2 regions of the Bacillus sp. 05T22 genome follow, and region 2 is predicted to be linked to the other one. Evidence: riboswitches for the same ligand, from Rfam matches in the RefSeq annotation. Region 2 holds a riboswitch; the other holds the start of a gene.
The links. Region 2 has a riboswitch for S-adenosylmethionine ahead of AC1DIT_RS07960 (bifunctional homocysteine S-methyltransferase/methylenetetrahydrofolate reductase). Riboswitches for the same ligand answer to the same signal wherever they lie in the genome.

Region 1: another riboswitch for S-adenosylmethionine. It lies ahead of AC1DIT_RS20755 (ABC transporter permease); the one in region 2 lies ahead of AC1DIT_RS07960 (bifunctional homocysteine S-methyltransferase/methylenetetrahydrofolate reductase).

Annotation. Positions count from the first base shown of each region.
Region 1 is NZ_JBFTMC010000085.1:3,324-15,107, reverse strand. Features, by position in the region: gene AC1DIT_RS20765 (ABC transporter ATP-binding protein) at 103-819, shown strand; gene AC1DIT_RS20760 (putative ABC transporter permease subunit) at 809-2,383, shown strand; SAM riboswitch class I at 2,563-2,672, shown strand; partial or broken gene AC1DIT_RS20755 (ABC transporter permease) at 2,771-3,171, shown strand; partial or broken gene metQ (methionine ABC transporter substrate-binding lipoprotein MetQ) at 3,218-4,023, shown strand; gene AC1DIT_RS20745 (ABC transporter ATP-binding protein) at 4,583-5,353, shown strand; gene AC1DIT_RS20740 (ABC transporter permease) at 5,340-7,289, shown strand; gene AC1DIT_RS20735 (class I SAM-dependent methyltransferase) at 7,434-8,024, shown strand; gene AC1DIT_RS20730 (DedA family protein) at 8,011-8,607, shown strand; gene AC1DIT_RS20725 (cold-inducible protein YdjO-related protein) at 8,796-8,975, opposite strand; gene hpt (hypoxanthine phosphoribosyltransferase) at 9,314-9,844, opposite strand; gene AC1DIT_RS20715 (hypothetical protein) at 10,307-10,522, shown strand; gene AC1DIT_RS20710 (hypothetical protein) at 10,711-11,043, shown strand; gene AC1DIT_RS20705 (PspC-like choline-binding domain-containing protein) at 11,331-11,784, shown strand, end outside.
Region 2 is NZ_JBFTMC010000016.1:9,254-21,037, forward strand. Features, by position in the region: gene glcK (glucokinase) at 1-339, shown strand, start outside; gene AC1DIT_RS07930 (DUF2759 domain-containing protein) at 476-649, opposite strand; gene AC1DIT_RS07935 (MBL fold metallo-hydrolase) at 819-1,448, shown strand; gene AC1DIT_RS07940 (class I SAM-dependent methyltransferase) at 1,457-2,572, shown strand; gene AC1DIT_RS07945 (ArsR/SmtB family transcription factor) at 2,721-3,011, opposite strand; gene metC (cystathionine beta-lyase) at 3,502-4,665, opposite strand; gene AC1DIT_RS07955 (methionine biosynthesis PLP-dependent protein) at 4,662-5,774, opposite strand; SAM riboswitch class I at 5,845-5,957, opposite strand; SAM riboswitch class I at 6,160-6,270, shown strand; gene AC1DIT_RS07960 (bifunctional homocysteine S-methyltransferase/methylenetetrahydrofolate reductase) at 6,341-8,173, shown strand; gene metH (methionine synthase) at 8,173-11,571, shown strand; gene AC1DIT_RS07970 (undecaprenyldiphospho-muramoylpentapeptide beta-N-acetylglucosaminyltransferase) at 11,590-11,784, shown strand, end outside.

The sequences.
Region 1 (11,784 bases), on a different contig from region 2:
ATATGTGGTGAGGATGAAGTCTTATTGCGTATCATTTTAATTATATAGGTCTGAATATTCAGTTTTGTTATATGTGAGTCTAAATCGTTTGGGGGAGAGAGTATGTTAGAAATCATAAATTTTAGCAAAACCTACAAAGGTGGCAAAAAAGCAGTAGATGATTTGAGTTTAACTGTTCAAGCGGGAGATATTTTTGGGTTTATTGGACATAATGGCGCTGGGAAAAGTACGACGATTAAGTCGCTAGTAGGTGTTATAGACTTTGAGGAGGGCGAAATTTTTGTTGATGGGCATTCAGTAAAAAAGGACCCGATTACGTGTAAGAAGGTCATGGCATACATTCCTGATAATCCAGATTTATATGAACAACTAACAGGGATTCAATATTTGAACTTTGTGGCGGATGTTTTTGGGGTGTCTGTAAAGGACAGAGAAGAACGGATACAAACATATGGAGATGCTTTTGAGATTACACCATATTTGGGGGATTTAATATCCTCCTACTCACACGGTATGAAACAAAAAGTAGCGATTATATCAGCAGTTGTGCATCATCCAAAATTATTAGTTTTAGATGAGCCTTTTGTTGGTCTCGATCCAAAGGCGGCTCTTGTACTTAAGGGGATGATGAAGGAACTTTGTGAATCAGGCAGTGCGATTTTCTTTTCTACTCATGTATTAGATGTAGCAGAGAAGTTATGCAATAAGATAGCGATGATTCACAAAGGGAAACTAGCAATCTCGGGGGAAGTAAAGTCTTTAATCAAGGGAAATTCATTAGAAGAGCTCTTTATGAAGGTGCTTGCCGATGAGAAGTAATATGCTGGCCCTTTTAAAAATTCGTTTCATCACGCAGCTCGGCCTCAATACGTTTAAATATGAAAAAGATAAGAAAAAGAAGCAGAATAAAATTTTAATTTCAGCAACCATTGCATTGGTTTTTGTCATGTTGATGCTATATTGTGGAAGCGCGGCATATGGATTAATCAAACTTGGGATAGGAGAAGTCATTCCGGTCTATGCATTTGTTATTAGCAGTATATTAGTTTTGTTTTTCACTATGTTTAAGGCGAATGGTGAAATTTTTGCCTTTAAGGATTATGATTTTGTTATGTCTTTACCGATTCGTGTAGATACGATTATTGCTAGTAGATTTTTGTATTTGTACGTATTAAATACTGTCTTTTCAATGGTCATCATGCTACCGATGGGGATTATTTATTGTATATATGAGAATCCGTCAATATCTTTCTATGTAATGTGGATCATAACTCTGTTTACAGTATCTTTAATTCCAACAACAATTGCGGCTGTTTTTGGTGCATGCATTACGGCGATAGCATCTAAGTTTAGACATGCGAATCGAGTCACTACCGTTTTAAGTTTTATGGCAATTATTATATTTGGCTACTTTATGTTCAAGCAGGGAAATACGAAATATAGCCTGACTGATTTGGAAGGGATTGGAGCAGTCCTTTCGGAACAATTGACTAAAGTGTATCCGCTAGCTAACATTTTTCAAAAAGCAATTGTCGATGCGAATATAGGAGCTTTTATTCTTTTTGTCAGCATATCAGTTATTTGGTATTATCTTTTTGTAAAAATACTCTCGCTTAAATATAAGCAAATCAATACAGGAGTTTCTACGTACCATACGCGTTCCGATTACAAGATTGATCATATGAAGAAAGAAAAAGTGTTGATTGCATTATATAAAAAAGAACGGAAGCGTTTCTTTTCTTCTACAGTATATGTGATTAATATCGGTATGGGAGTTGTCATGGCAGTCATATTCTCACTTGCAGTCGTTATAGTAGGGCCAAGTCAATTCATTGGATATCCTGGAATCGAAACGCTTTTACAAAAGGTTGCTCCATTTGTTATTTCAGCAATGATTGCAATGACGTGTACAACGTGTGTGTCATTGTCGCTCGAGGGGAAAAACGTATGGATTATCAAGTCATTGCCTCTTACACCGAAAATGATTTATGACAGTAAGATTCTCATGAATCTTTCACTCAGCATACCTACATCAATTATTAGCGCTATCCTTATGATTATAGGTTTAAATCCAGGTATTTGGACTTCAATTTTAATCGTAATAACTCCAATCATATATTCATTTTTTTCAGCAGTATGGGGGATTTTTATTAATAACCGATTTGCTTATTATGATTGGGTGTCAGAAACGCAAGTAGTGAAACAGAGTATGGGAGCTTTTCTTGGTATGTTTGGCGGCATGATTCTGGCAGTCATTCCTGCCTTTCTTATAGGTACTGCTGTGATATCGAGCTATAGGATATTTACTTTTGTAGTTATTGCAATACTTTCTAGTATTACCGTGCTACTGTATAACAATGAATCTAGAGGAAGTATAAAATGAGTGGTTTTGGTTAAGGGATTTATAAGAGGTGCTACCCCATACCCATCAAGCTAATATTTTGAAGTTTTGTTTTTTGCGAAAATTCCTATTGATATAACGAGTGTATATTGATAGAATTCAATTCATAAAATATAGACAATTTCATAAATTTCAAATCGGATGAAAATTAAATCTGATTTCTCTTATCAAGAGAGGTGGAGGGACTGTGCCCTGTGAAACCCAGCAACCATCAACTTTTACGTTGAAATGGTGCTAATTCCTGCAAAGCAAATGCTTTGAGAGATGAGAGGAAGGGATAATGTTGATATATGCATATAAACCTTTCTGCTCATTCTAAAAGCAGAAGGGTTTTTTGTTGTTCGAATGAGAGTGAAGGATATTCTGTGAGAAAACAGAGCGATTTATACAGTCGATGGTAATATTTATCCTATAATACATTCGATATTTTGAATGTTTAGTTATTTTATCGATTCCGTTTACGAAGATTCTCCGTGGGGTAAGTGCAGAACTGCCAGCTTTAATTATTGGAGCTTTAAAAGCAATAGGAGCAAAACGAGCACGATTATTGGGAAGGTATTAATTCTAGAATCCTTACTAGCACCAGTAGTTGGTATTACCATAACGACTATACAGCAATGGCTGGTGTTATCAGTGCTGGTAGAAAAGGGAAACTTGATTATTTAGAAGGATTTCAGTGCAGGAATAACGATGTGACAATCATTGCAACAATTTGTGTAGTACTCGTTGTTTTCCTAATTCAATGGATTAGTGATTTTGTTACAACGTGAATTGATAAAAAATAAATACATAAAAAAGAAGAAGGGTGTTTACAACATGAAAAAACTATTACTATCAGCACTTATTACAACGGCAATTTTTGGTTTAGCTGCTTGTGGAGGAAAAAGTGAAAATAAGCTTGTTGTTGGTGCTTCTAATGTACCGCATGCAGTTATTTTAGAAAAAGCAAAACCGTTACTTGAGAAAAAAGGTGTAAAACTAGAAATTGAAAAATTCCAAGACTACGTATTACCAAATAAATCATTAGCGAATAAAGAAATAGATGCGAACTATTTCCAAGGCCTTCCATACTTAGAGAAAGAAATGAAAGATAAAAAATATGATTTTGAAGTAGCTGGGAAAATACACATAGAACCAATCGGTATATATTCTCAAAAATATAAAAACCTAAAAGAGCTTCCAGATGGAGCAACAATTATTATGAGTAATGCAATTACTGATCATGGACGTGGTTTAGCGATTTTACAAAAAGAAGGTATTTTGAAAATTAAAGATGGTATAGAACCTGTAAAAGCAACCGTAAAAGATATTGCAGAAAACCCGAAAAATTTGAAATTCAAAACAGACATTGAGCCTGGTTTATTAGCACAAATGTATAACAATAAAGAAGGGATGCTATTTTAATTAACGCTAACTATGCAATTGATGCAAAATTAAATCCAAGGAAAGATGCAATCGCGATTGAAGGTAATGATTCTCCATATGTAAACGTAGTCGCCGTTCGCAAAGGCGATAAAGATAAAAAAGAAATTAAAGCACTTGTAGAAGTATTGCATTCGAAAGAAATTGAAGACTTTATTAATAAGGAATATAAAGGTGCAGTTATTCCTGTAAAAGAATAACTTTGGAAAGAATGGAGAATTTCGAGAGCGAGCTCTTCAAGATCAAGCACAGGAGTTAGTTGCTTTATGTGTATAGCTTAAGTACATCACTCATATTACTCTTTCATAAGGAATCCGGTGCTGAATCATCAGTACCGGATTTTTTAACCTTACAGAAATGTAATGTTCGTGTAAGGAGAATGAATAGATGGTATGTTAGCCGGGTGCTATAGTAACAAAGTAGTTATTTCATAAAGTTAAATGTGTGTTTTTCTACTAGTATATATATTCATTTTGATTTACCAACATATAAAACGCGGTTATGCATACACAAGCGAATCCCCACTCACTTTCTATCTTCGTTTTCACGTGGCATGGGGCTGAAAAAGGCACTAATCGCTTCTACGCATGGCCGAATGCTCTTTCCCACTTAAAGATTAGGTGTTATGTGGTTTTTCAATCTGTAGTTATATAAGCGCCCTTACATAACTGTCATGTTTGTGTAAGAAACATCGATAGTGGCAAGAGTAGGAGTTAGATATAGTGAAAATAGAGAATAGAAGAAGTGAGGGATATAGAGATGAAAACAGTGTTAGAAGCGAAAAATATTAAAAAAGTATATGATACAGGTGGAAATAAATTTGAAGCGTTAAAAGGTATTAACTTACAAGTGCAAGAAGGTGAATTCGTTGGAATTATGGGACCTTCTGGATCTGGTAAAACGACTCTTTTAAATGTTCTTTCTACAATTGATAATGCAACGAGCGGTGAGATTTTAATTGATGGGAAAGACATTGTGAAAATGAATGATGATAAATTAGCATTGTTCCGCCGTGATCATTTAGGATTCATTTTCCAAGATTATAACTTATTAGATACGCTAACGGTGAAAGAGAACATTGCATTACCACTTGCGTTATCAAAAGTGAAAGCAAATGAAATTGATCGCCGCGTTCTTGAAATTGCGAAGAAGTTTGGTATTGACCATATTTTAAGTCAATTCCCATACCAAGTATCGGGTGGACAGAAGCAGCGCTGCGCAGCATCACGTGCAATCGTTACAAATCCAAGTATGATTTTTGGGGACGAGCCAACAGGAGCTCTTGATTCAAAATCAGCAACAGACTTATTAGAAAGTATGAAGTCATTAAATGAATATGATAATTCAACAATTTTAATGGTAACGCATGATGCGTTTGCGGCAAGTTATTGTAAACGAGTTATCTTCATTAAGGATGGAGAGTTATATAAAGAATTGCACCGCGGGGAATTAACTCGTAAACAATTCTTCCAACAAGTAGTAGACGTAATGTCCGCAATTTCCGGAGGTGCAATGGATGACGTTATCTAGCATTGCCCTCCGCAATATACAGCGGAACTTTAAAGATTACTTTTTATATTTTGCATCGATGATCTTTAGCATCGTCATTTATTTTACATTTAAGGCACTTCAGTATAATTCACAAATGGAAAAGGCAGCGGAAGGTTCTAAGAAAATTAGTGGAGCATTCCAAGTTTCCAGTGTGATGCTAATTATTTTCGTAGCGGTATTTATTATATACTCTAACGGATTCTTTACACGGAAACGTAAAAAAGAAGTTGGACTCTATTCACTACTAGGAATTCGAAAAAGACAAATTGGTAAAATGTTATTTTATGAAAATATGCTGATGGGTTTGATGTCATTAGTAATCGGGATTGCAATTGGTAGTGTACTTTCGAAGTTATTCCTTGAGTTATTAGTAAGTATGATGGGACTAAACTTAAATGTTCACTTTGAAGTACCAATGGGAGCAATTATTGATACAGCAATTATCTTTTTTGTGATTATCCTTTATACATCACTGCAAGGATATCGTTTAATCTATCGCTTTAAATTAATTGAGCTTTTCCGTGCGGAGCGTGAAGGGGAAGCGATGCCAAAAGGATCAATGATTATGGCATTGATTTCAGTTTGTTTAATTGGTTCAGGTTATTTCTTATCACTGATGTATATTAAAGCTATTAAATATGCAGACTTTATGACAGTTGCGCTTTACATTCTACTTGCAACAGTACTTGGTACGTACTTACTATTTATGTTCTTTACAGTGTTTGTATTAAAACGAGCAAGACATAAGAAATCATCTTTCTATAACGGTATGAACATGGTAACGACGTCACAGTTACTGTACCGCATTAAAGGAAATGCAAAATCTCTAGCAACTATTGCAATATTAAGTGCGGTAACATTAACTGCAGTTGGTACGTCTGTTACGATGTATTACAACACGTTTAAACAAACGAAAGGTTATGCGCCGCACAGTTATTCTTACGAGAAAAAGGATGCGGCACTTGACAATAAAGTAAATGCGATTTTGGGTGAAGAGAAACAGAAGCATCCTGTAACGAACCAATTCGAAATAGAAATGGTTCCTGTTAAAGGGAAGTTTAAAGGCGAAAAAGCAGATATGGGTATGAATACAAATTATTTAGTTACCGAGAAATATCAGCTTGTATCGCAATCAGCATTTAATAACATAGCAAAGAATATGGATGTAGAGGCTGTAAGTTTGGCGGCTAACGAGGCATTCGTATTTGATGGTATGTATATTGAAGGGCAGGAGTTCAGCACTGTATATAAAGGGAATAAAGCGGTATTCCCGATTGGTAATGAAGCGAAAACATTAACGATTAAAGGTGCTGAAGGACGTAATATAACGAACTTAGGAGAACTATTCGTTGTTGTACCAGATGAAGTATATAAGAGTGCGAAGGCAGTAGCTGACACACGTATCGTTAAAAATATCGATGTAAAAGATGAGAAGAATAGTAAAGTGCTAACAGAGAAATTAAAGAAAGTGATGCCAGCTGGAGAATCAGAAGTTGCGCGACCTTTCAATGATTTCTACACTGGTTTCCATGGTATGCTGGAAGCAACAGGATTAATGATGTTTATCGGTCTATTCTTAGGACTTGTCTTCTTACTAGCAACAGGCTCCATCATTTACTTCAAACAGCTAACAGAAGCAAGTGCAGACCGCGATCGTTACGTTGTACTACGTAAAGTCGGGGTTACAAAACAAGAAATGAAAAAAGCAATTGCAAAACAAGTAAGCTTTATCTTTACAATTCCATTAGTAGTAGGGATTTGCCACAGTTTATTTGCATTAAAAGGCTTATCAAACTTGCTACCATTTGAAATATTAATCCCACTACTAATTAGTATCGGAGTATATAGTGTAATTTACATTGGATATTACTTCTTAACAGTTCGTTCTTACTATAAAATTGTGAGCGCGAAGTAATGAAGGAAGCAGCTATCGCTATAGGCGGTAGCTGTTTTTTATTTCTTCATAAAATCTTAAGAAATTTCCATGTTATTTTTTAAAAAATGATAGTTATACTTGGAGCTATATTAGACGATATTGAATGAACGGGAGAGGTTAGAGATGCAACTTATTACATTCTTAACCGAATTTGTGAAACATCCAAAGAATACTGGAGCAATTGCACCTAGTTCTAACATATTAGCCAAAAAGATGGTAGGCGCGATTAATTTCGAAGAAGCAAAGTATATTCTAGAATTGGGACCTGGAACAGGATCATTCACGAGAGAGATTATAAAGAGAAAAAAAGAACATACAATATTTATCTTGATTGAAATTAATGAAGTTTTTTTCAAAAAGTTACAGAAGCAGTTTAAGGACGATCCAAACGTTTTGGTTATACATGGATCAGCGGAGAACATAAAGAAATATATAAAGGAGTTACAAATAGAGAAGGTTGATTATGTATTATCAGGGTTACCTTTTACATCCTTACCAACGGAAGTATCATCTCGTATTTTATCCAGTGTAATGGAGTCATTAAGTGAGGACGGCGAGTTTATTACGTTTCAATATTCGCTTGCAAGGAAAGCATTTATCCAAACCTTTTTTCAGGAAATTTCACTAAAAAAGGTTTGGTTGAATCTTCCTCCAGCACATGTTCTTAGTTGTAGAAAAAGGCTAGGAGGTCATACGCCTAATGGAATTACATGAATTGTTATCCTATATTGAGCAGTATGGCTATGCGGCTTTATTCTTTTGTTTATGGTTTGGGATTGTAGGTATGCCAATTCCAGATGAAATGATTGTGATGAGTGGTGGGTTTGTATCGTCAGTAGGCATACTAAGTGTAATTCCAGCATTTTTATTAACCTATTTAGGTGTCGTATCCGGCCTCTCTTTAGGATATATACTTGGAAAGGTTTTTGGTGATAAAGTACTTGATAAATTGATGAAAAAGAAAAAGGCGAAGTATCTTTTACAATCACAAGAAATGATTGGTAAATATGGACATTATGCATTAGTAACAAGTTATTTTATACCTGTCGTTAGACATATTGTTCCTTATTTGGTTGGTATGAGTCGTATGTTATTTAAAATATATGCTTTGTATTCATACACGACGGGATTTATGTGGACGTTGCTTTATTTTATGCTTGGTTCTATGTTTGGTAAACACATCGAGGCGATTGTAGAACTTGCGACGAAGTATGGCCTCTATTTTGGTGGCACAATTGTCGTCATAGCAAGTGTTTTATATTTATATATACAAAAGAAAAATCAGGTAATAGGATAGATTACTTGTCTAAATATTCGTAGACAGTAAGGAAAAAAGCAGCTATTTTAAGTAATAGCTGCTTTTTTCAATCATTTATTTCAAATTCATAATTAGGAAGTAAACTTGCACTGTAGATAAGGAGAAAGAGGATCTTCTCTTTATTGGATTTCATAATTGAGGAATGTAGGGGAGATGGAACCTAATCTTTACAATTTTTGTAGTAGTCGTGTCCCGCTATTCATATCACCTTTACATAAAGGACATTTTGGTTCTTCTTCTAAAGAAAAGTTTTTACGCATCCATCCTAAACAATCTTCTGTTTGGCATTCCCATACAGCGATTTCTTCTGGATCTTCTACAGGCTTATTATTTCTTTTCCAATACATACAATCACTCCTCTAAAGTGAAAAATTTTTCTAAAAAAATAAAAAGGTTGTTAACGTTTTTTGTTAACAACCTTTTATATTTTTAATTATAATGTTTATTTTATAAAAATGCGAACTTTATAAATTACCAAAGTATAACAAGGACTCTATTATACTAATTCTGGGTTATAAATCATCGTAAAATGTCCTGGCAATAATTCAATTTGGCACGGTGTATGAAGAGAGAGCTCTCCTACCTAAAAAGAAAGGTTTTATGTTGGTTTTTCAATTTGTATTTATATAGTAGTGGATGATATGAATAAACTTCCATCAAAAATTGATGGAAGTTGTATGTGGTTTTATTTTTCTGTTACTACTGAAGCGATAAATGGTAAGTTACGATATTTTTCTGCACAGTCAATGCCATAGCCGACGATAAATTCATCTGGAATTTGGAAACCTACATACTCGGCTGTCAAATCAACTTTACGACGCTCTGGTTTATCAAGTAATGTACAGAACTTTAATGCTTTTGGTTTATGCATAAAGAAGTGGTCTTTTAAGAAGTGAAGTGTTAAGCCAGAATCGATAATGTCTTCTACAACAATTACATTTTTGCCTGTAATGTTGACATCGATATCTTTTAACAATTTAACTTTTCCTGTTGTTTCCGTTTGGTTGCCGTAACTAGATGCAGAGATAAAGTCGATTGTTACTTCATTTTTAATGTGACGAATTAAATCAGCAGCAAAGACGAAAGAACCTTTTAGTACTGCGATCACAACGATTTCTTCTCCTTCAAAATCGCGTTCAATTTGCAGTGCTAGTTCTTTTACCTTTGTTTGTAATGCTTCTTCAGAGATTAAAGTATCTTTTATTTCAATTTTCATTAGAATCCTCCTGCGTTGTAAAACTTGTGAACATTTTGACTGTAAAGGATTGAAGGGGAAAAGTCAAAAAAGAGAAATACATATTGGCTAAAGGTTTATATTAGGAAGGCCAGAATAAAATAAAATGAAAGTTCGATTTGAGGTTTTTATGATCCGTTCATGCTAGAGCCAAGAATTATTATAATCCCAGTTATGTTTTATATGATTCTTTTATATTGTATGACGAAAGTAGTGAACGGATATAAACATAATAGAATAGAGTAAGCAGAAGATTTATATAGAGTATTATTTTTCGTCCAACGTGGTTAGAGAGTAGAGGTGAGGAAATAAAAAAGAATTTGATTTATCTTAGAGGAATTCCTTTATTTTTATAATAGCATTCTTTTTACAAAAATCCCCACAAAATAGTCTGATGATATGATATACTGATCACATTAAGAAAACGCTTCCATTAAGGGGATAATCATGAAAAAGAAACAGTACACAAGTGTTACATTTATAAAAGCATTACTTTTAACAATCGTTCTTGGTATGTTGGCTTACTTAATTGATGTTCCTGCTATTCGCATTTCACTCATTGGGATGACTTTAGTTCTTGGAGCAATTTCTCATGGAATGATGTTGCAACTGTATGAAGCTGGATTAGATGATATGAAAAAATATATAGATGAAAAATGATTAAAAACCCTCCATTCGTTTAGATGAAGGGTTTTTTTCATTTCTTACAAAAATGTAAGGTGATTTGTAAGAAAAATCGATAGTTGAGTAGTCGTCTTTTGGATAAACTTATAGATGTAAGGTAAAAGGCAAGCACATTTTAGGTAAAATAAGCTTTAGGCACTATATGTGAAAAGGAGTAGGAGGGAATGGAGAAACGTTGGACGACCCTTGCTTTGTTATCAACTAGTAATACGATGGTACTAGATGAAGAGATGGGCCTTTTGCACTTGTTTGATCGAGAAAACGATCATTCTTCTTCACAGTTTACAATGAAATGGTGTAAATGGAGCGAGAGTTGTAATCTTAAAGAAGAGACCCCTAATGAAGAGCAAAGGATCATTCTCACAAACCCTATAGAGGCATGGGCCTTCCAACGTCGTAAGTGTAACGTCAAAAATCACTTAAAGAAAACTGAGCCGAGACAATTAGTTATCACTCCAGCCCCTTTTACTCTAAATTCACGCGAAAGTAACAATTAGACACTGAGACACAGAAAAAGCATTGTAGAGGGAATCTACAATGCTTTTTATCCCGCATGAATTTCCATTCATGCGGGATAAAAAGGAATTTAGTGAAAGCGAAACATCTATACTAATTGTAAGGATGTAACGGTAAAATGTTACTATTAAAATATAAAAGTAACAAAAATGATAAAAATATTACATTTATATTACAAAAGTGTTGTTTACACCTATAATTCGTAATATAATTTACTTGTAGGGTATAGAAACTAAAAAATAATTTATTATTTGGGAGACTGGGAAAAATGAAAAAAATTATTTTGCTAGTTTTAATGTCTGTAATGTTTTTAGTACCTTCCGTTTCTCATGCAGAAACAAGTGGAAATGTGAATCAGGCTGTCCCGAAAGAAGAACAAGCTATACAAAAAATGGAATGGGTAAAAGCTGGAGATTCATGGTATTACTTTGATAAAGATGGAAAAGCTCATGAAGGATGGTTAAGTTATAACGGAAATTGGTATTACTTTATAGATGGAATCATGGTGCAAAAAGATTATGTTAGGGAAAATGGAAGAGATTATTATTTAGGTAATGATGGTGTTATGCAGACTGGTTGGATACATGATGGTGAAGATCGTTGGGTATATGCAAATCCAGATGGATCACTGAAAACAGGTTGGGTAAAAGAAGGGAATAAGTGGTATTATATTCATCGTGGATTAATGGAAACTGGATGGGTAAGAACTAATGCAGGTTGGT
Region 2 (11,784 bases):
TTAGAAGAAGAGGGACGTATTACATCTAAAGATGTATTTGAAGCGCTTGAACAAGGTGACGCTTTAGCGGAACAAGTTGTAGAAAAAGTAGCTTCTTATTTAGGGTTAGCTGTAGCAAATCTTTCTAGTACGTTAAATCCAGAAAAGATTGTAATTGGCGGTGGTGTATCTAAAGCTGGCGATGCATTGTTACAACCAATTCAGCGCTATTTTGCACAATATGCATTTTCTCGTGCTGTTAAGAGCACGAAGCTAGCAATTGCAACGCTTGGGAATGATGCTGGTGTAATTGGTGGAGCTTGGCTTGTGAAGAAGCATAAATATGAAGTTATGAAGTAAAAAGAATAGAATCAGTCAGGGCGAATCGGAATTAAGGTGAGACTACTGGTATTTGTAAAATAATGAAAAGAGGAAGGGAGATCCCTTCCTCTTTTCATTATGAAAAATCTTGATGGGAAATAGAACTGTAAGTGAATTAATGAGTTGGTGGGTACCCGCTATAAAGGACAGTCATGACTGTAAACCAACCAAAAACAAGTACAGTTGCAACAGCAAAACCGCCTGCTAGTAAATTTTTTTCACGTAACGTTCTAAGGGTTGCGAATACAGCTAACAGAGTGACTAGCGCAAAAATGATAACAAGACCCATATATAATCCCCCTCTGCTCTCTCATTCTTTCGTTTGAGTTTTTGCAATATTTCTTCTTTTTTATTGTACATGTTTTAGAAATGATTGTCGAGATAGCATCGTTTCTTTTCCTAAGGGGAAGAAATGTTGTATCATAAAAGTAAGTTCAATAACTGGAGGAGATTTAAAAATGGAATGGATACAAATGCCATTAGGACCATTACAAACAAATGCATATATTTTAAGTAATGATCAAAAAGAATGTATTATTTTTGATCCAGGTAGTGAAGGAGAGAAGCTTGTAACGTATTTACAAGAAGAACAATTAAAGCCGCTGGCTGTTTTATTAACACATGCTCATTTCGATCATATTGGTGCAGTTGATGCTGTGAGAGATGCTTTTCATATCCCAGTATATGTACATAAAGAAGAAGTGGATTGGTTAGGAGATGCGACTGTAAATGGTTCGCAAATTTTTATGATGAATCGAAGCATTACAGCGAAACCCGCTGATCAAATTATTGAAGGCGAAGGAATGTTAACGATTGGATCCTTTACATTTGAAATGTTTGAGACGCCAGGGCATTCTCCAGGCAGTATTTCATATTATTGCAAAGAGGCAAATGCTGTATTTTCAGGAGATGTATTATTCCAAATGAGTATTGGTCGAACAGATTTACCAGGTGGAAGTTTTGCAGAATTAATTGGAAGCATTGAAGAAAAATTATTTGTACTGCCAGATGACACAGCAGTATTATGTGGACATGGTCCAGAAACAAATATTGGTTCCGAAAAAGAAAATAATCCGTTTTTACAATAAGGAGCTATATGGGGATGGAGCTCGTTTTAAGAAAATGGATGGAAAAAGAAAAGGATTATTCGATTTCATATAGTACATATATGAACCTTGCACTGTATGATGAGGAGTACGGATATTATATGAAAGAACGTGAAAAAATCGGAAGAAATGGTGACTTTTTTACGAGTAGTAATATTTCTTCGGTATTTGCAAGGACGTTCGCTCGTTTTTTTATTCGACTTGTCCAAAATGGAGAGATCCCCCCGAATGTTTGTGAAATTGGAGGGGGAACAGGGAGATTTGCTTATGATGTTTTACAGGAATGGAAACAGTTATCTCCAGTAACCTATGCAGAGTTACGATATTCTATTATTGAAGTGAGTCCTTTTCATAGAAGGTTGCAAAAACGTCAACTTGGTTCATTTCAAAATATTTCGCAGTACAAGTCCTATAAGGAATTAGGGGAGTCTTTTACAGGAATCGTTTTTTTAAACGAATTGTTTGATGCATTTCCTGTTGAAGTGATAGAGAAGCGAGCTGGTATTTTGTATGAAGTTCGTATTACGTATACGGAGCAGCGGGAACTTACAGAAGTATTGCGGCCGTTAGAACAAGAAGTAATACGATGCTATTTACGAAGACATAAGATTGAGCTTTATGAAGGACAGCGCTTTGAAGTACCAATAGCAATGGAAACCTATTTACAAGAGATTATAGGATGGCTCAAGGAAGGCTTATTCATCACGGTTGATTATGGGTATACAAGAGCGGAGTGGATGCATCCTGCGCATCATGAAGGGAGTCTAAGGGGGTATTATGACCATAGGCTCATTCAGAATCCTCTGAAGTATCCAGGTGAAATGGATATTACAGCGCATATTCATTGGGATGAATTGAAGAAAATAGGAGAAGAAAGCAGTCTTCATACAGTGTGGCATACAAAACAAAGGGGGTTTTTACTTGCGGCAGGTATATTAGAACAACTTGCTAGTCATCAAGATTCCGATCCTTTTTCTGAGAAACAGAAACAAAATCGAGCGGTTCGTTCCATGATTTTACATGGGGGAATAAGCGATGCTTTTGATGTTGTTATGCAAAAAAAAGGAATGCCACATTTTGATTTAAAGCATTATTTACATATATAGAAAAAAACAAGACACAGAATGATTCTGCGTCTTGTTTTTTGATACGACTTTAGGATATGTAGTATTGTATATTTTCTCTCATGATATATATTTATATTAAAGATATGAGATAGAAAATATAGAATACGCCCTTTTTGTTTGGTTACCCCTAACCTAGTAATACACGAACAAGTTGGATAATTGTTTCATTTTCTACTTTGTAGTAAATTTCCAATCCTTTTCTTTCACTAGAAACGATTTTAGCGCTTTTTAATTTCGCTAAATGTTGCGAAATTGTGGATTGTGGCATATTTAATCCTGTGTACATTGTCGAAACATTGCTTGGACCGCGTTCGATCAATCCCTTTACAATACATAAACGAACAGGGTGAGCAAGAACTTTCAGTAATTCTGCATTATTTTCGTATAGTTCTAATTCCTTTTGAAAGGTTTCTAACATGTTTTTTCCACCTCCATGCGAGCTGTTATACCCATACTATACATACCAAAAATCTAAAGAAAAGAAAATAGTTGTTGCAGAAAAAATGTTCTAAAGTAAAGAAATTGTAAGAAAAGAGAACATGATGTAAATAACTTTGCAAAATTTGTACGTTTGTAACACAGTATTTTTTGTTAAGAATCGTGAATATACAGATACATTTGTAACACAATTTTATCATGATTTTTTTATTCTTTCAATTAATATACGAAATTTTAAAAATAATAAGAAAAAAGGATTTTATATGTTTCTATAGAATATAATCTTGGATGAAAAGAAGGTAGACAACGGAAGTAAATTAAATATGAAGATGGTTCTTATGGAGAGGATATATTAATGGCTTATTATCTTCAATAGAGGGACTTTGCCTAAGTGCATATGATGAGTTTATGGTGGTCTATCCTTTTTTATTATGTGAAACATTTTATTTCTGTATCAGATGGGAATTTTCTCATGCATTCACAGGTTCCTCTACAAAAGAAAGCGCATTTTCAAAATCGGTAATTAAATCATCTACATTTTCAAGGCCAACTGATAAACGGAGCAATGAATTAGAAATACCTCTTTCATCGCGTGCTTTTTGTGATAATGCTGCATGTGACATTTTTGCAGGATAGGAGAGGATGGATTCCACAGCTCCTAAACTTACTGCAAATACAGGAAGTTTGACTTGTGATAAAAATTTTCGCAAAGCATCTTCAGATTGTAACGTGAAAGATAAAACAGCACCGGCAGATTGTGCTTGTGAGTGTTGTATGTCATAGCCAAGGTGTGATTCTAATCCAGGGTAATACACATTCTGAATTTTCGAGTGTTTTTGTAAATAAAGAGCAATTTTATTCGCGTTTGTTGCTGAGTGTTCGAGACGTACGTGTAATGTTTTCAGACCGCGAAGAACGAGAGAGCAATCTTGTGGGCCTAATATAGCGCCAAATGCATTTTGCAGGAAGCCGAGTTTTTTAGCAAGTTCCTCATCTTTTACAACTGCTAATCCAGCTGTAACATCACTATGACCAGCAATAAACTTTGTCGCACTATGGAGAACCACATCTGCTCCAAGTTCGAGTGGTTTTTGGAATAGTGGTGTTAAAAATGTGTTATCAACAAAAGTAAGAGCTCCAGTAGATTTCGCTAATTCGCAAACAGTACGAATGTCGGTTACTTTTAATAATGGATTGGAGGGTGTTTCAATGTAAAAGACTTTTGTATTCGGTCTAATGTTTTGTTTTACTGCCTCTACATTTGTCATATCAACAAATGTATGTGAAACACCGTAACGAGACAGAACCTCTGTTACAATGCGATATGTTCCCCCGTATACATCTTCTGAAATGAGAACATGATCGCCTTGTGAGAGAAGGAGGAAGGCAGTAGAAATCGCTGCAATTCCAGATGCGAAGGCAAATCCTTTTGTTCCCCCTTCTAATAAAGCGATTATGTCTTCAAGTGCTTCACGTGTTGGATTCCCAGAGCGACTGTAGTCGTATTTTCCAAAGGCATCTACATCAAATTGATGAAATGTTGATGTATTATAAATGGGAACGTTAACAGCTCCTGTTTGTGAATCATGTTTATATTGGTTATGAAGTAAGAGTGTATCTAACGAATAACTCATATTCTTACACCTTCTTTTATATGTTTAATAGCTTGCTTTAAGTCTTGAATTAAATCATCCCCGTTTTCAATGCCAACGGAAAAACGGAGAAGACGATTACATACCCCGCGTGCTGTACGCACTGCTTCCGGGATATCTGCATGTGTTTGTGTTGCTGGATATGTCATTAAACTTTCAACCCCGCCAAGACTTTCTGCAAATGTAATTAACGATAAAGATTGTAAGAAAGGATTTACCCATTTTTCATCGCGAAGACGAAACGAAATCATGCCGCCCCTTCCTGGATAAAAAACATCGGTTACACCATTCTCCTCATTTAAATAAGAAACGATTTTCTTTGCGTTTTCTTCATGTTGATTCATACGAAGAGCCAATGTTTTCATACCACGAATTAATAACCACGAATCAAATGGACTTAATACAGCACCAGAAGCGTTATGATAGTGGGCAAGTGCTTCGCAAAGTGTCTGACCTTTTGCAACGACAAGGCCGCTTAGTACATCGTTATGTCCACCTAAATACTTTGTTGCGCTGTGAAGGACAATATCTGCGCCTTCTGTTAATGGTTGTTGTATATAAGGAGTGTAGAAAGTATTATCGACAATTAGAAGTAGGCCGTGCCGTTTTGCGACAGTTGCGACAGCTGCAATATCAGTGACTTGCATTAATGGATTGGTCGGTGTTTCGATAAAAATAGCCTTTGTTTGAGAAGTGACAGCTTGTTCTATTTGTTTAATAGATTGTGTATCTACGTATCTACATCGAATATTCCACTTTTCCTCATGTTCCGAAAATAAGCGGTAGGTCCCTCCGTATAAATCTTCTGATACGATAAGTTCATCTCCAGAACGGAATAAGGAAAGAATAAGAAGAACAGCTGCCATTCCAGAACTACAGGCATAGCCTTGTTCACCTTCTTCTAAATCAGCAATTGCGCGTTCTAAAAGACCACGTGTTGGATTTCCTGTTCGTGAATAATCAAAGCCTGTTGATTTTCCAATTCCTTCATGACGATAAGCTGTTGAAAAGTAAACAGGGGGATTAACTGTTCCTGTTGTAGTTTCGCTTCGATTTCCGATTTGTGCTAGTTTTGTTTCGATTGTTGACATGTGAAATTCCTCCTTTATAAAAATAAAAAAAGCCTTCTAAGAAGAAGGCTTTCATGCGAATATAGTCTTCTTCTTATCTGTCAAATCTTTTCACAATTTGCTGGAATTAGCACCTTATTAACGAACATGTTAATGGTTGCTGAGGTGTCATAGGGCCAGTCCCTCTACCTCTCTAGATAAGAATATTTTGTATGAAATTTTATTATGCTTTTAACTTTACAACAAAAGATAATTGAATTGCAACTTTATTTTAAACAATTTTTATTCTTCTGATAATTCAATTGACTTTTAGTCTATCCCATGCTAAATTTATGAGAAAATTAACAAAGATTGTTAAAAGGTACACGTATTTCCTTTTAAAACATAGATGAATAATAAAGAAAAACTCTTATTGAGAGCGGTGGAGGGAAAGGCCCTGTGAAACCCGGCAACCTTCAAACGAAATGTTTGAAACGGTGCTAATACCTGCAAAACAATTTGTTTTGCATGATAAGAGGAGGATTGATGATGTCCCCCTCTTCAAGATGAAGAGGGGGTTTTTATATTGATAGAAAAGAGGGAGACAAGTGAAAATTCTAGATTTAGTATCAAAAGGAATTGTTATTGGTGATGGCGCAATTGGTACGTTATTACATTCTCATGGTTTGCAAAGTAGTTTTGAAGAATTAAACTTATCTGATCCAGATCTTATTATATCTATTCATAAACAATATGTAGCTGCTGGGGCAGATATTATTCAAACAAATACATATGGTGCAAATGAAGCGAAATTGCGCATGTATGGTTTGGAAAACCAGGTCACCCAAATTAATAAAGCAGCGGTTAAACTTGCAAAAGCAGCTGTAACAGATAAGAACGCCATTTTAGGGACCATCGGTGGGATGAAGCATATCGGAGCCGTTACAACGACTGATATGGAACGAGAGTTTATGCTACTTGAGCAAGCGGGAGCATTATTAGAAGAAAAGGTTGACGGATTATTATTAGAAACATTTTATGATGAGTTCGAATTGTTACATGCAGTGAAAGTATTGCGAAAACAAACAGATATTCCAATTATTGCACAGCTAGCGCTTCATGAAGCAGGCACAACGCAAAATGGAAATGATGTAAATGGAATATTAACGCAGCTTTTAGATTACGGTGCAAATATAGTCGGTTTAAACTGTCAGTTAGGACCGCTTCATATGACGGAAGCTTTCAAAATGATATCGATTCCTAAAAATGGTTATTTGTCGGCTTATCCAAATGCAGGCCTTCCAAACTATGTAGAAGGATGTTACGTATATGAAGGAAGCCCTGCTTATTTTGAAGAGATGACACCGAAATTTATTGAGCAAGGTATTCGTTTGTTAGGGGGCTGTTGTGGTACAACGCCAGCACATATTGAAGGGATGAAGCGTGTAATTGCGAATGTAACGCCTGTTACAGAAAAACAAATTGTTCAAAGACAACAAGTAGTTCATATCCAAACAAAACGTGCTAGCACTCATGTTACCCTTGCAGAAAAAGCGAGGAAGCAAACAACGGTGGTTGTTGAACTAGATCCCCCAAAAACATTAGATACGCAGCGTTTTTTTGAAGGGGCAAGGGCATTGAAAAGAGCGGGAGCAGATGCCATTACGTTAGCAGATAATTCGTTAGCATCCCCGCGCATTTCAAATATGGCAATGGGGGCATTATTAACGAAGCATGATATTCCAGTACTGACGCATTTAACGTGCCGTGATCATAATGTCATTGGTTTGCAATCTCATTTACTTGGTTTATCAGCTTTAGGAATGGAAGAAGTGTTAGCTTTAACAGGTGATCCAGCGCGAGTGGGGGATTTTCCTGGAGCGACTTCTGTATATGATTTGTCTTCTATTGAATTAATTAAAATGATTAAAGAAATGAATGATGGTCGATCTATTTTAGGAAAATCCATTGGTTCAGCGACAAGGTTTTCTGTTGGAGGAGCTTTTAATCCGCACGTGAGACATTTAAAAGCAGCGGTGAAGCGGATGGAGAGGAAAATTGCAGCTGGTGCAGAGTATTTCTTAACACAGCCAATTTACGATGTAGCCTTAATTGAAGAAATATACGAGGCGACAAAACATTTAGAAAAACCAATTTTTATTGGAATTATGCCTTTAGTAAGTAAACGTAATGCTGATTTTCTTCATTTTGAGGTGCCAGGCATTACATTGCCTGAGGAAGTAAGACAGAGAATGGATGGGCATGAAACGCAGGAGTCTGCAATTGAAGAAGGAATTCGTATTTCTCAAGAATTAATTAATGCCGCAATGAAATACTTTAACGGTATTTATCTCATTACGCCATTTTTGAAATATGAAATTACAGAAAATCTCGTTAAGTATGTGAAAGAAAAGCAAGAAGTGAAAGAGGGAATCAACTGATGAGACCGATAGAAGAGAGATTACAACATGATATTTTAATATTAGATGGCGCGATGGGAACGATGATTCAGCAGGCAAATTTAACTGCAGAAGATTTTGGAGGCGAAGAATACGAAGGTTGTAATGAATACTTAGTAAAAACAAGGCCAGATGTTATTTTAGATATCCATAAAGCTTACATTGAAGCGGGTGCGGATATTATCGAAACAAATACGTTTGGTGCTACGAATATCGTATTGCATGATTATGAGCTATCTCATTTAGATGAAGAGTTAAATGAAAGAGCGGCGTTTTTAGCAAAGCAAGCGGTAAAGGAGAGTGGTAAAGAAGTATATGTAGCAGGTGCGATGGGGCCAACAACAAAAGCAATTAGTGTAACAGGCGGTGTAACATTTGAAGAACTAATTGAAGCTTATACGAGACAAGCTCGGGGCTTATTACGAGGTGGCGTTGACGTATTGCTTGTAGAGACCAGCCAAGATATGCGTAACGTGAAAGCGGCGTATTTAGGGATTCAGGAAGCGTTTACGGAAGCAAATCATACGGTTCCGCTTATGATTTCAGGAACCATTGAACCGATGGGAACAACGTTAGCGGGGCAAACAATCGAGGCATTTTATTTATCAATTGAGCATATGAAACCATTATCTGTCGGATTAAACTGTGCTACAGGACCAGAATTTATGCGCGAACACATTCGTTCTCTTTCTGACTTATCAGAGTGTTATATTTCTTGTTATCCAAATGCCGGTCTTCCAGACGAGAATGGACATTATCATGAGTCACCGACTTCACTTGCAGAAAAGGTGAAACAATTTGCTGAAGAAGGGTGGATCAATATTATCGGTGGTTGTTGCGGGACAACGCCTGATCATATACGAGCGATAAAAGCTTCACTTGAGTCCCTTAAACCACGTGAGAATCATGAACGAGAAGGCCACGGTATTAGTGGTTTAGAAGCGTTGCAATATGATGATTCTATGAGGCCATTATTTGTTGGAGAGAGAACAAATGTTATTGGATCAAGAAAATTGAAGCGATTAGTAGCTGAAGGGAATTTTGAAGAAGCTGCTGAAATTGCGAGAGCGCAAGTGAAGAAAAATGCCCATATTATTGATATTTGTATGGCGGATCCAGATCGTGATGAAGTGGAAGATATGGAGAACTTTTTGGCAGAAGTAACGAAAGTATTAAAAGTTCCGATTATGATAGATTCAACGGATGATAATGTTATGGAAAAAGCTCTCACGTATATACAAGGAAAAGGGGTTATTAACTCTATTAATTTAGAAAATGGAGAAGAGCGTTTTGAGAAAGTAACACCCCTTCTTCATAAATATGGTGCGGCAATTGTAGTAGGAACGATTGATGAAGCGGGCATGGCAGTTAGTGCAGAAAGAAAGTTAGAAATTGCAAAGAGAAGTTACGAGTTATTAACGAAGAAATATGGTATACGTCCATCCGATATTATTTTTGATGCACTCGTTTTCCCGGTAGGAACTGGTGATGAAGAATATATTGGTTCGGCAGCAGCGACGATAGAAGGGATTCGTCTTATTAAAGAATCACTGCCAGAATGTTTAACAATTTTAGGAGTAAGTAATATATCGTTTGGTTTACCGCCAGCTGGTCGCGAAGTGCTAAACTCGGTCTTTTTATATCATGCAACAAAGGCTGGGCTTGACTACGCAATTGTGAATACTGAAAAGCTAGAGCGCTATGCATCCATTCCAGAAGGGGAAAAGGAACTCGCAGATGCACTATTATTCGAAACAACGAAAGAAACACTGGAAGAATTTACGAACTTTTACCGGGTTGCTAAGAAAAAAGAAGCAGTCATACAAGAAACATTAACACTTGATGAAAGGTTAGCAAATTATATTGTAGAAGGAACGAAGCAGGGTTTACATGAAGATTTAAGTCTCGCACTAACAGAAGGAAGAAAGCCCCTTGATATTATTAACGGTCCGCTTATGATGGGGATGGACGAAGTGGGTCGTTTGTTTAATAACAATGAGCTTATCGTTGCTGAAGTATTGCAAAGTGCAGAAAGTATGAAAGCTGCTGTTGCGTATTTGGAGCCTTATATGGAATCTAGCGATAGTGCGAAAAAAGGAAAAGTATTATTAGCAACTGTAAAAGGTGATGTACATGATATTGGCAAAAACCTTGTAGAGATTATTTTATCAAATAACGGCTATGATATTGTCAATTTAGGAATTAATGTACGCTCTGATCGCATTGTGCAAGAGGTAAAAGAAAAGAAACCAGACATTATCGGACTTTCTGGATTATTAGTAAAATCGGCGCAGCAAATGGTAGCAACTGCCGAAGATTTACAAGCGGCAAATATTGATATTCCCATTGTTGTAGGTGGTGCAGCATTGACAAGAAAGTTTACAGATAACCGTATTTCACCTTCCTATAATGGACTTGTATTATATGCAAGTGATGCGATGACAGGACTCGATCTTATCAATCGATTGCAAAAAGAAGAAGAACGAGAAAAAATGAAGCAGGATAAAAAAAATCGCCACATTCATATCGTGAAACAAGAGGAGAAAAAAGTGGAGATACCAGCTGTCATTGAACCGTTGCCGAAAGCAAAAGTTATGGTGCCGGACTCAACAAAACGGGTTGTACTTCGTGATATTCCAGTTTCACATCTTGCACCATTTTTAAACAGGCAAATGCTAATTGGTCATCACCTTGGTTTAAAAGGAAATGTGAAGAAATTATTAAAAGAAGGTGATAAGAGAGCGCATGAGTTAAACAATTTAATTGATGAACTATTACAAGAAGGACAATCTTGGCTACGTCCAAAAGCAGTTTATCAATTTTTTCCTGCCCAAAGTGATGGACAAACTATTATTATTTATGATCCAGAAGATCGTACACGTGTGCTAGAGCGTTTTTCATTCCCAAGACAAGGGAAAGCTCCGTACCGTACATTAGGGGATTACTTACGTCCTGTCGGTGATGAAATGGATTATGTCGCCTTTTTATCTGTTACAGTGGGACAAGGTGTTCGTGATATTGCGGAAGAATGGAAAGAGAAAGGGGATTATTTACGCAGCCATGCGATTCAATCGTTAGCGCTAGAGCTAGCAGAGGGACTCGCTGAAAAAACACATATGTTGATTCGTGATCGTTTTGGAATTCCGGATTTACCGGAGATGACGATGGAAGAGCGATTCCGTACAAAATATCAGGGAATTCGTGTTTCTTTTGGTTATCCAGCTTGCCCAGAACTTGCTGATCAAGAAAAACTATTTCGCTTAATTCAGCCAGAGGAGATTGGAATCTCACTAACAGAAGGATTTATGATGGAGCCAGAAGCATCTGTAACGGCAATGGTATTTGCTCACCCTGAAGCACGATATTTTAGTGTACTATAGTGTAGAAGGGGGAGAGGTATGAAAAGAATAGTCTTTACAGGCGGTGGTTCGGCTGGACATGTGACACCTAATTTAGCAATTATTCCACATTTGCAAAAAAAGGGCTGGGATATTTCTTATATAGGTTCTCATCAAGGGATTGAAAAAACGATTATAGAGAACGAAGGAATTCCATACTATGGTATAGCGAGCGGAAAGTTACGCCGTTATTTT